Linked DNA regions of Streptomyces venezuelae. The protein of the gene in region 1 interacts with the protein of each later gene in a pairwise test. Links are inferred from orthologs where the notes say so. Each region holds a gene or a part of one and is shown in the gene's direction. Other genes may lie near its edges. The genes, in order: ligA and leuS.

Evidence for each region.
Region 2: the proteins of ligA (region 1) and leuS interact in binary tests that used the Escherichia coli proteins (3 or more experiments, as listed by UniProt). The link is inferred for Streptomyces venezuelae from one-to-one orthologs.

The regions. Positions count from the first base shown.
Region 1 is NZ_CP029189.1:5,251,100-5,256,903, forward strand. The notes cover bases 1,657-4,622. They hold ligA (NAD-dependent DNA ligase LigA), read left to right. Parts: upstream 1,657-2,021; coding sequence 2,022-4,223; downstream 4,224-4,622. Other genes in these bases: DEJ51_RS23575 (methionine synthase), read left to right, coding at 1,657-1,990; DEJ51_RS23585 (bifunctional diguanylate cyclase/phosphodiesterase), read left to right, coding at 4,611-4,622. In the rest of the region: DEJ51_RS23565 (hypothetical protein), read left to right, coding at 1-163; DEJ51_RS23570 (SDR family oxidoreductase), read left to right, coding at 321-1,010; more of DEJ51_RS23575, read left to right, coding at 1,007-1,656; more of DEJ51_RS23585, read left to right, coding at 4,623-5,804. UniProt on the Escherichia coli protein: DNA ligase that catalyzes the formation of phosphodiester linkages between 5'-phosphoryl and 3'-hydroxyl groups in double-stranded DNA using NAD as a coenzyme and as the energy source for the reaction.
Region 2 is NZ_CP029189.1:2,508,047-2,514,288, reverse strand. What follows is about bases 1,671-5,074. They hold leuS (leucine--tRNA ligase), read left to right. Parts: upstream 1,671-2,003; coding sequence 2,004-4,874; downstream 4,875-5,074. Other genes in these bases: DEJ51_RS10770 (hypothetical protein), read left to right, coding at 4,995-5,074. Outside these bases: rsfS (ribosome silencing factor), read left to right, coding at 1-248; DEJ51_RS10795 (histidine phosphatase family protein), read left to right, coding at 245-901; DEJ51_RS10785 (hypothetical protein), read left to right, coding at 1,242-1,475; more of DEJ51_RS10770, read left to right, coding at 5,075-5,738; DEJ51_RS10765 (DegV family protein), read left to right, coding at 5,827-6,242.

The DNA.
Region 1 (5,804 bases):
GGAGCGCTGGGCCGAGCCGCGCGAGGACCGGCGGGCACAGCTCGCGGCCGCGCACCCGCGCATGGTCATCGGCACCGGCTTCCCGCCCGCCGTCACCGCGCGGAGGGCGGCCCTGGCCCGGGAGGTCGTCCGACGGTCCCGGCGGGCCGCCGCAGCCGGCTGACCTCCCGGCGCGCGGACGGGACGCCCTCACCGGAGCCCGGGCGGGTCGCGGGGCGACGTGCGGGCCCGGATCGAGGCGGCGTACCGGCAGGCTGCCGTCGGCACCTGACCTCGGCCTTCGGCCCCCGCGCCCGCCCGGGGGTGCGAGCATGGGCGGTATGGCTACTCACTTGATCACCGGTGCCGGCTCCGGCATCGGCGCCGCCGTCGCGGCCCGGCTGCACGCCCGCGGCGACGACCTCGTCCTCCTCGCCCGGGACGCCGGCCGGGCCCGCGAGCTCGTCGGCCGCTACCCCGGCGCCACGTCCCTCGTGGGCGACCTCGCCGACCCCGACCGGCTGTCGTGGGCGTTCTCCAAGCAGGCCCTCCCGGAGCGGATCGACTCCCTGCTGCACATCGCCGGGATCGTCGACCTCGGGCCGGTCGGCGAGCTCCGGCCCAAGACCTGGCACCAGCAGCTCAACGTGAACCTGATCGCCCCCGCCGAGGTCACCCGGCTGCTGCTGCCCACCCTGCGCGCCTCCAAGGCCACCGTCGTGTTCGTGAACTCGGGCGCCGGCCTCACCGCCCACCCCGACTGGAGCGCGTACGCCGCCTCCAAGCACGGGCTCAAGGCGCTCGCCGACTCGCTGCGCGGCGAGGAGCGGGCCAACGGCATCCGCGTCACCTCCGTCTACCCGGGCCGCACCGCCAGCCCCATGCAGGCCAAGGTGCACTCGCAGGAGGGCAAGGAGTACGACCCGGCCGCCTGGATCGACCCCGAGTCCGTGGCGACCACGATCGTCATGGCCGTGGACCTGCCACGCGACGCCGAGGTCAACGACCTGAGCGTCCGGCCGGGCCGATGAGCGCCGGCGCCACCGGCGTCGGATCGCTGCCCGGCGGAGACGCCCGCGAGGCCGCGAAGACCGTCACCGGCTCCTTCGAGGAGTTCCCCTACCTCGCCGAGCTGCCCGCCCGCGGACCCGGCGCCGACATGATCGGCCGGTCCCTCGGGCTGCTGGTCGACATGTACGCCCACGTCGAGCCCAGCGGCTGGCGGATCAGCGACCGCCCGGGACGGGACACGAAGCGGGCCCGCTCCTGGCTGGGCGAGGACCTGGACGCGCTGGAGGAGTTCACCCAGGGGTACGCGGGGAAGCTCAAGGTCCAGGCCGTCGGGCCGTGGACGCTGGCCGCCGCGCTGGAACTGCACGGCGGCGAGGCCATGCTCCAGGACGCCGGAGCCTGCCGGGACCTGGCCGGATCGCTCGCCGAGGGCCTGCGCGAGCACCTGGCCGACGTGCGCAAACGCGTTCCGGGGGCGGAGGTCGTGCTGCAGCTCGACGAGCCCTCCCTGACGGCCGTACTGCTCGGCCGGGTCCGCTCGGCGAGCGGCTACCGCACCTACCGCGCCGTCGACCGGCAGGTGGTCGAGGGCGCGCTGCGCGACCTGTTCGCCGTCCACGAAGGGGAGGTCGTGGTGCACTCCTGCGCACCCGAGGTCCCCTTCGGCCTGCTCCGCAGGGCCGGCGCCACGGGGGTGTCGTTCGATTTCTCGCTGCTCACCGAGCGCGAGGACGACGCCATCGGGGAGGCGGTCGAAGGCGGCACGAAACTCTTCGCCGGAGTGGTGCCCGGCACGGACGCCCCGTTGTCGGACCCGGGCGGTAGCGTCATGGGTGTCAGGAAGCTTTGGCGCAGGCTGGGGCTGGCCCCGGGGACTCTGGCGGAGTCCGTCGTGGTCACCCCGTCGTGCGGTCTGGCGGGCGCTTCGCCCGCCTACGCCCGCGCGGTGCAGGCGCATTGCGTCAGGGCGGCGAGGTCGCTCGCCGACAACCCTGAGTGACGGTCGAGGACGGGCCACGGGAGGACACGGCATGGCAGCCGAACAGCAGGACACGGCAGTACCGGCGGCGGTGCGTGAGCAGCACCAGCTGCTGGCCGAGCAGGTCGAGGAGCACCGCTTCCGGTACTACGTGAACGACCAGCCGGTCGTCAGCGACGCCGAGTTCGACCAGCTGCTGCGCTCGCTGGAGGCGCTGGAGGAGCAGTACCCGGAGCTCCGTACGCCCGACTCGCCCACGCAGAAGGTGGCCGGGGCGTACGAGACGGACTTCGCCTCCGTCGAGCACCGGGAGCGGATGCTCTCCCTCGACAACGCCTTCGACGACGAGGAACTGTCCGCCTGGGCCGAGCGGGTGGCGCGGGACGTGAACACCTCGGACTACCACTACCTGTGCGAGCTCAAGGTGGACGGCCTCGCCGTCAACCTCACCTACGAGAACGGCCGTCTCACCCGGGCGGCCACCCGCGGCGACGGCCGCACCGGTGAGGACATCACGCCCAACGTCCGCACCATCGCCGAGATCCCGGACCGGCTGAAGGGCGACCGGATCCCGGCCCTGGTCGAGATCCGCGGCGAGGTCTACTTCCCGATGGAGAAGTTCGAGGAGCTCAACGCCCGGCTGGTGGAGGCGGAGGGCAAGCCCTTCGCCAACCCGCGCAACGCGGCGGCCGGTTCGCTGCGGCAGAAGGACCCCAAGGTCACGGCGAGCCGCCCGCTGCACATGGTCGTGCACGGCATCGGCGCCCGCGAGGGCTTCGAGATCGAGCGCCAGTCGCAGGCGTACGAGCTGCTGCACGAGTGGGGCCTGCCCACCGCGCAGCACAACAAGGTGGTCGCCACGCTCGCCGAGGTCCGTGACTTCATCCGGGACTTCGGCGTGAACCGGCACTCCGTGGAGCACGAGATCGACGGCGTGGTCGTCAAGCTCGACGAGATCGCCCTCCAGGGCCGGCTCGGCTCCACCGCGCGCGCCCCGCGCTGGGCGATCGCCTGGAAGTACGCGCCCGAAGAGGTCAACACCAAGCTGATCGACATCAAGGTCGGCGTCGGCCGCACCGGCCGGGTGACCCCGTACGCGCAGGTGGAGCCGGTGACGGTGGCGGGCTCCGAGGTGGAGTTCGCGACCCTGCACAACCAGGAGGTCGTCAAGGCCAAGGGGGTCCTCATCGGGGACACCGTCGTCCTGCGCAAGGCGGGCGACGTCATCCCCGAGATCCTCGGCCCGGTGGTGGACCTGCGCGACGGCAGCGAGCGGGAGTTCGTGATGCCGGCGCTCTGCCCCGCCTGCGGGGCGGAGCTGCGGCCCATGAAGGAGGGGGACATCGACGTCCGGTGCCCCAATGCCCGCAGCTGTCCGGCGCAGTTGCGCGAGCGGGTCGCCTATCTGGCCGGCCGGCAGTCCCTGGACATCGAGAACTTCGGCATGGTCGCGGCGGCCGCGCTGACCGGCCCGCTGGAGCCGGCCGAGCCGCCGCTGCTGGACGAGGGCGATCTCTTCGGCCTGACCATCGAGCAGCTGCTGCCCATCAAGGCGTACGTCCTCGACCCGGACAGCGGGCTGCCCAAGCGGGACCCGAAGACGGGCGAGGAGAAGATCGTCACGGTCTTCGCCAACCAGAAGGGCGAGCCGAAGAAGAACGCCCTGGCCATGCTGGAGCACATCGCCGCCGCCAAGGAGCGCCCGCTCGCCCGCATCATCAACGGCCTGTCGATCCGTCATGTCGGACCGGTCGCCGCCGAGGCCCTCGCGCGCGAGTTCCGGTCGATCGAGCGCATCGAGCAGGCCACCGAGGAGGAGCTGACCGCCACCGACGGCGTCGGCGCGATCATCGCCGCCTCGCTCAAGGAGTGGTTCGCCGTCGACTGGCACCAGGAGATCCTGCGCAAGTGGCGGGAGGCCGGGGTGCGGATGGAGGAGGAAGGTTCCGCCGAGGAGGAGGGGCCGCGGCCGCTGGAGGGGCTGACCGTCGTCGTCACCGGCACTTTGCAGAGCCACACGCGGGACGGCGCGAAGGAGGCCCTGCAGAGCCGCGGCGCCAAGGTCACCGGCTCCGTCTCGAAGAAGACCTCCTTCGTCGTGGTCGGGGACAACCCCGGCTCGAAGTACGACAAGGCGATGCAGCTGAAACTCGCCGTCCTCGACGACGCCGGGTTCGCCGTGCTGCTGGAGCAGGGTCCGGACGCGGCGCGGGCGGTCGCGCTCCCGGTGGACGGCGAGGGCGGAGCGCAGTAGTGGCGACCGGGCGAATCGCCGAGGGGGAGTAGCGAAGGCGAACGGATGCGTGGCGTGCGGCCGTACGGGCGGGCGCACGCCAGGCGCGGCGAAGGGTGGTAAACGGCCGGTACAAGGCTGGTCGCAGGGCGGTGAGCTGTCGGATCATCGGACGGGTGACAGGGGGGTCCCGGTCCAAACTCACCCGTTCGGCGGATACCGTACTGATGAGGATGGCTGGGTCGCATTCGGGCAACCACTGCCGACCGCTGCCCCTGGGAGCCTCGCGCGTCCTACTGTTGAGGGGTGCGCCTGTCGTGCACGGCCGCAGGATGCGATTCGGCCGTGGTGGCATGACATCGGGGCCATCGCGTGACATCGGCATCGCCGGCTGTGAGAGGTACGGGCATGAAACCCACCGAAAGCGCCGACCCGTCACCTGAATTCGGCGGGGAACTCCCGTCCATGCGGGCGGGCAGGGCGGGCAGGCCCGGGGTCCTGGGTGCCAGGCCTCCGGAGACCCGACCGGTCCACACCGCTGCGGGCGGGCAGGAGCGGCGCGGTGTGCTGCCCTTCCTCGTCGTGGGCCTCGCCGTCACGGTGCTCACCATCGGCATCGTCTCCGCGCTGAGCGGCCGTCATGCCCTGTTCCCCGGCGGGCCGGTCGGCTGGGCGCTGGCCCTCCTCACCGGCATCATCGTCGGCCACCTCGTCGCCCTCGGCCGCGACCGCTGGTGGGGCGGCACCGGATCGGGCGCCGCGCTCACCCTCGGCGTGCTCATCCTCTACGGATGGGTCCCCGCCGGACTGGTCTCGCTGGCCGTGGTCTCCCTGGTCGGGGCCGCGCGCCGGCACCGCTGGCGGCAGGGGCTGCTGCACGGTTCCGTGGACATCCTCGGCATCGGAGCCGGCGCCCTCGTACTCGCCGCGTTCGGCGAGGTGCCCTCCGTCGAGACCCCCTGGCCCCCGACCTCGTGGGGGCTGGAGGCGATCCCCGAGATCGTCCTCGTCGCCGTCGCCTACCTGCTCGCCACCCGGTTCCTGCTCTGGGTCGCGCTGGCCCCGCGCGGTGACGGCCTGCCCACCGTCGCCCGCACCGCCCTGCTCCGGCAGGCCTTAGTCGCGGTGGCACTGCTCGGCATCGCCCCCCTGATCTGCGTCGTCGCCGTCAGCCTGCCGGTGCTGCTGCCGCTGTTCGCCGTACCGCTGATCGCCTTGGACTCCACCCTGTGGATCGCCCGGGCGCGCGCCGAGGAACAGCTGCGGGACCCGCTGACCGGGCTGCCCAACCGGCAGTGGCTGCTGGAGCGGGCGTGGTCCGCCCTGGACGAGGCCGAACGTTCCGGCACGCGGGCCGCCCTCGTGCTCATCGACCTGGACCGCTTCCGGGCGGTCAACGACACCCTGGGACACCTGGCGGGCGACCGGCTGCTGCTCCAGATCGCCGAGCGGCTGCGCCAGGCGCTGCCCGAGGACGCCGAGGCCGCGCGCCTCGGCGGCGACGAGTTCGCGGTCCTGCTCCCCTTCGCGGACTCCACCACCAGCGCCCAGCGCATCGCCCGCAACCTGGTCGCGGAGCTCAGCTCCCCCCTCGACCTGGAC
Region 2 (6,242 bases), 2.7 Mb from region 1 along the record:
TCGGCGCCAAGCCGGTGCGCCGTGAGGGCGACCGCGACGCCCGCTGGATCCTGCTCGACTACGTCGACATCGTCGTCCACGTCCAGCACAGCGAGGAGCGTGTCTTCTACGCGCTGGAGCGCCTGTGGAAGGACTGCCCCGAGATCGAGCTCCCCGAAGACGCCAAGCTCACCATCGGCAAGGCCGAGGAGCACGCCAAGCTGCGCGAGGCGGCGGGCGACGACGAACTGGACGGTGATCTGTTCTGAGCGCGACCACCTCGGGCAAGTCCGGCAGGAAGATCGTTCTCTGGCGGCACGGCCAGACCTCGTGGAACCTGGAGCGCCGCTTCCAGGGCTCCACGGACATCGAGCTGACCGAGACGGGTGTGGCGCAGGCGCGCCGCTCCGCCCGGCTGCTCGCCTCGCTGAAGCCGGACGCCATCGTGGCCTCCGACCTGCGGCGCGCCTCCGCCACGGCTGCCGAGCTGGCGGCCCTCACGGGGCTTTCGGTGTCGCACGACGCGGCCCTGCGCGAGACGTACGCCGGCGAATGGCAGGGCCTCACGCACGACGAGATCCTCGGGAAGTACGGCGAGCAGTACGCGGCGTGGAAGCGCGGCGAACCGGTTCGCCGCGGTGGCGGTGAGCTGGAGACCGAGGTCGCCGACCGCGCGGCGCCGGTGGTGCTGGAGCACGCCGACCGGCTGCCGCAGTCCGGCACCCTCGTCGTGGTCAGCCACGGCGGCACCATCCGGACGACGATCGGGCGTCTGCTGGGCCTGGACTCGTACAACTGGGAGGGCCTCGGCGGGCTCTCCAACTGCTGCTGGTCCGTCCTCGGCGAGGGCGCGCGCGGCTGGCGTCTGCTGGAGCACAACGCCGGCACGCTGCCGGAACCGGTGCTCGGCGACGACGACTGAGCGGTCTTCCGCCGCTCCCCGGCGGGGCTGCCACCCGGATTTCACTTTCCGGCTGGTCACAGGCTAGAGTTCTTCTTGTTCGCAGCGCAGAACACCGGAGACGGGGGGAGCGCGGCGGAGAGCGGGGCTATAGCTCAGTTGGTAGAGCGCCTGCATGGCATGCAGGAGGTCAGGAGTTCAATTCTCCTTAGCTCCACAATCAGGATCCCGTCCCCAACAGGGGGCGGGATCCTTGCTTTTGTACCCTTTGCGTTTGCTGACCTGGCCCGCACCGGCATGGCAGAATCGTGACCGCCGGAGGGGGAGACGACGGCCCGACGCGGGAGGGAGTCGCTGACGGATGGGTGCACACCGGCGCCGGTGCGACTGGTGCAACAACGGCACGCCGATCGTGCGGGACATGGACCCGGTCAACCCCGACTACCAGTACTGGTGCGAGGAATGCGCTCGGGCGCTGATCATAAAAGGCGACCCGATCGAGACGTACCGTGAGCTGGAAGGGGAGCCGATCTACGGGCGGCTGCTCGACGAGCACTGCACGCTCAAGCGGTTCTATCAGTTCGCGAGGGCGTGATAGATCGACCCAAATCGGACATGGTCTCTGGTTGGCGGAAACCGATTTTTGGACCAGGGCCATGACCGTGTAATGTTTGGGATGTCGCCAGGGGGAACCGGCAAGGGAAACCGAAGCGGCAAGCACAACAAGGGGCTATAGCTCAGTTGGTAGAGCGCCTGCATGGCATGCAGGAGGTCAGGAGTTCAATTCTCCTTAGCTCCACACTGAAGAAGCGGGCCACCCGGATCGGGTGGCCCGCTTCTCGTTGTCCCCCGCCGCCCCGTGCGTCCTCAGCCCCGTGCGTCCTCAGCCGCGTGCCGTCCGCGTCGTGTGCTGTGCCGACCGGTGGAACGGCCGAGCGTCGGAAGGGGCCGCTGCGGTACCCTGACGCCATGCGTGCCGTACGCCTTCTGCTTACCGAGCCGCGCTGATCAGTACCGACCCCCTGAGACGGTCGGACCCGGCGCGGCGCCCCCTCCTGTGCGAGGGGTTTTTTCGTTTGGGCAGGCAGAGACGGCAGAGACGATCGATGGAGCTTCAGAAATCATGAGCGAGACGAACACCCCGGCCCCCGAGGCGGCCGAGGCGCACCGCTACACGGCTGCCATGGCCGCCGACATCGAGGCACGCTGGCAGGACGCCTGGGACGCGCAGGGCACCTACGAGGCCCCGAACCCGACCGGAGACCTGGCCGGGGACCCCGCGGTGGTCGCACGGCCCAAGAAGTTCATCATGGACATGTTCCCGTACCCCTCCGGTGCGGGACTGCACGTCGGACACCCGCTCGGGTACATCGCCACCGACGTCTTCGCCCGGCACCAGCGGATGACCGGCCACAACGTCCTGCACACCCTGGGCTTCGACGCCTTCGGCCTGCCGGCCGAGCAGTACGCCGTGCAGACCGGCACGCACCCGCGCGTCTCGACCGAGGCCAACATCGAGAACATGAAGGTCCAGCTGCGCCGACTGGGCCTGGGCCACGACAAGCGCCGGTCGTTCGCCACGATCGACCCCGACTACTACAAGTGGACCCAGTGGATCTTCCTGCAGATCTACAACTCCTGGTACGACGCCGACGCGAAGAAGGCCCGCCCGATCACCGAGCTGGTCGCCGCCTTCGAGGACGGCTCCCGTGAGGTCCCCGGCGGCCGTGCCTGGTCCGAGCTGACCGCGGCCGAGCGGGCCGACCTGCTGAACGAGTACCGGCTGGCGTACTCCTCGGACGCGCCGGTGAACTGGTGCCCCGGGCTGGGCACCGTACTGGCCAACGAGGAGGTCACCGCGGACGGCCGGTCCGAGCGCGGCAACTTCCCGGTCTTCAAGTCCCGGCTGAGCCAGTGGAACATGCGGATCACCGCCTACGCCGACCGGCTGATCGACGACCTGGACGCGCTGGACTGGCCCGAGGCCATCAAGCTGCAGCAGCGGAACTGGATCGGCCGCAGCGAGGGCGCACGCGTCGACTTCGCGCTGGGCGACGAGGCCATCACCGTCTTCACCACCCGTCCGGACACCCTGTTCGGCGCCACCTACATGGTGCTGGCGCCCGAGCACCCGCTCGTCGAGAAGTTCATCCCGGCCGCCTGGCCCGAGGGCACCCACGACGTGTGGACCGGCGGGCACGCCACGCCCGCCGAGGCAGTCAGCGCCTACCGCAAGCAGGCCGCCTCCAAGTCGGACGTCGAGCGGCAGGCCGAGGCCAAGGACAAGACCGGCGTCTTCACCGGCGAGTACGCGATCAACCCGGTCAGCGGGGACAAGGTCCCGGTCTTCATCGCCGACTACGTGCTGATGGGCTACGGCACCGGCGCGATCATGGCCGTCCCGGCGCACGACAGCCGCGACTTCGAGTTCGCGCGCGCCTTCGAGCTGCCGATGCGCTGCGTCGTGGAGCCGTCGGACGGGCGCGGCACCGACCCGGCCGAGTGGGACGACGCCTTCGTCTCCTACGACGCGAAGCTGGTCAACTCGACGGGTGAGGGCATCGCCCTGGACGGCCTGGACGTCGTCGCCGCCAAGGCCGCGATCACCGACTGGCTGGCCGAGCGCGGCATCGGCGAGGGCACGGTCAACTTCCGGCTGCGCGACTGGCTGTTCAGCCGTCAGCGCTACTGGGGCGAGCCCTTCCCGATCGTCTACGACGAGGACGGCGTCGCGCACCCGCTGCCCGAGTCGATGCTGCCGCTGGAGCTGCCGGAGGTCGAGGACTACTCGCCGCGCACCTTCGAGCCGGACGACGCCGCGTCCAAGCCCGAGACCCCGCTGTCGCGCAACGGCGAGTGGGTCAACGTGGAGCTGGACCTGGGCGACGGCCGGGGCGTGCGCTCCTTCCGCCGCGAGACCAACACCATGCCCAACTGGGCCGGTTCCTGCTGGTACGAGCTGCGCTACCTGGACCCGAACAACTCATCGGCCCTGGTGGACCCGGAGATCGAGCAGTACTGGATGGGCCCGCGCGAGGGCGCCCCGCACGGCGGCGTCGACCTGTACGTGGGCGGCGCCGAACACGCGGTGCTGCACCTGCTGTACGCCCGCTTCTGGTCGAAGGTGCTGTTCGACCTGGGTCACGTCTCCTCGGCGGAGCCGTTCCACAAGCTCTTCAACCAGGGCATGATCCAGGCGTACGCGTACACCGACGCGCGCGGCGTCTACGTGCCCGCGGCCGAGGTCGAGGAGCGCGACGGCGGGTACTTCTACCAGGGCCAGCCGGTCAAGCGTGAGCACGGCAAGATGGGCAAGTCCCTGAAGAACGCCGTCACGCCGGACGAGATCTGCGAGGAGTACGGCGCGGACACGCTGCGCCTGTACGAGATGGCGATGGGCCCGCTGGACGTCTCCCGTCCGTGGGACACCCGGGCCGTGGTGGGCCAGTACCGGCTGCTGCAGCGCCTGTGGCGCAACATCGTGGACGAGGAGACGGGCGCCGTCACCGTCGTGGACGGCGAGCCGGACGAGGCCACCCTGCGTGCGCTGCACAAGGCGATCGACGGGGCCGGATCGGACCTGACCGGGCTGCGCTTCAACACCGCCATCGCGAAGATCACCGAGCTGAACAACGCGCTGACGAAGGCCGGCCGCCCGCTGGAGCGCTCGGTCGCCGAGGCCCTGGTGCTGCTGGTCGCGCCGCTGGCCCCGCACATCGCGGAGGAGCTGTGGCACCGTCTGGGTCACGGCGACTCGGTGGTCCACCAGGACTTCCCGGTCGCGGACCCGGCGTACGTCGTGGACGAGAGCGTGACGTGCGTGGTGCAGGTCAAGGGCAAGGTCAAGGCGCGGCTGGAGGTGCCGCCGACGATCTCGGACGCGGAGCTGGAGCAGCTGGCCGTGACCGATGCCGGTGTCGTCGCGGCGCTGGGCGGTGCGGAGATCCGCAAGGTGATCGTGCGCGCGCCGAAGCTGGTGAACATCGTCATCTAGGGCGTACCCCCGCATGGGGGTGATCCCGTACGGGCAGGTTGGGGGTTCGATTGGAACCCCTGGCCTGCCCGTGGCGTTTACCGTGGAGGAGAATAGCGACGCTTGGGGAAAGGGGCCGTCATGGAGGTCGCGTTGATCATCTTCGCGCTGATGCTGCTGGCTTTCGTCGGCCTCGGCGCGTACCTCACGGTCAAGGCGGTGGGAGCGGCCAAGCGAGGTGTGGAGCGCACGGTCGTGCAGGCGCGGCGCACGGTCGAGGACACCGCGCTGCGGGCCAAGAGCTTCGGCCAGGTCGGAGTGGCGGGGGCGCTGGCACAGGTGCGGCTGGACCTGCGGACCTCGATGCGCGCCACCCAGCAGGCGCTGGCCGACGGGGTCCGGGTGGACGCCTCGCTGCGGGAGTCCCTCGGGCTGTTCGAGCAGCTCAGCGCGCACGGGCACGAGCTCGACGGTGAACTGAAGCGGTTGGAGCAGGAGCCCGACCGGCAGCGCACCGCCGAGGTCCTCCCGGACCTGCGCGAGCGCGCGGCGCAGATCATCAAGGCCGCCGACTCCCTGCGGTGGGCCGCCCGTGACCGGGCCCGGCGCTTCGCGGCCGACGACCTGTCCGTCCTGTCGGAGCAGATCGAGATGGAGTCCGGCGCGCTGCGCGACTGGTCCCGCGAACCGGTGGACGACCTGGCGGCCGCGGCCGCCGAGTGGGACGCCGCCCAGGCCGCGTCGGCCGCGTCGGCAGGCCAGACGGCACCGGCCGCACCGGCGCCGAAGCCGGCCCCCACCGCTCCGCCGGCCGCCTTGAACCCGCCGACCCCGACGATGCAGTACCCGTGGCAGAAGGCCCCGCGCCCGGAGAGCGCCGGCTGACCCGACAGCCGCACACCCGGACCACGCTCCGCACCAGGTCGGGGGCCCAGGCTGCCGTCGGGCCCCCACGGGCGGTAACCTCCGGCTCATGTCCCGCCATGTCGCCATCGTCACCGATTCCACGGCCTACCTGCCCCGTCCGGCCATGGCGCGGCACGGAATCACCGCCGTCCCGCTCACCGTCGTGCTCGGGGGCGAGGCACTTGAGGAAGGCACCGAGATCTCGGCACGCAGCCTGGCGCTGGCCCTGCAGAAGCGCCGGTCGGTCACCACCTCGCGCCCGAGCACGGAGGAGTTCGTCCGGGCCTACCAGGCGGCGGCGGACGCCGGGGCGACCGGCATCGTCAGCCTGCACCTGTCCGCGGAGTTCTCCGGCACCTACGACGCCGCCGTGGTCGCCGCCAGGACCGCACCCGTGCCGGTCCGCGTCCTGGACACCGGCATGGTCGCGATGGCCCTCGGTTTCTGCGCGCTGGCCGCCGCCGAGGTGGCCGAGGCGGGTGG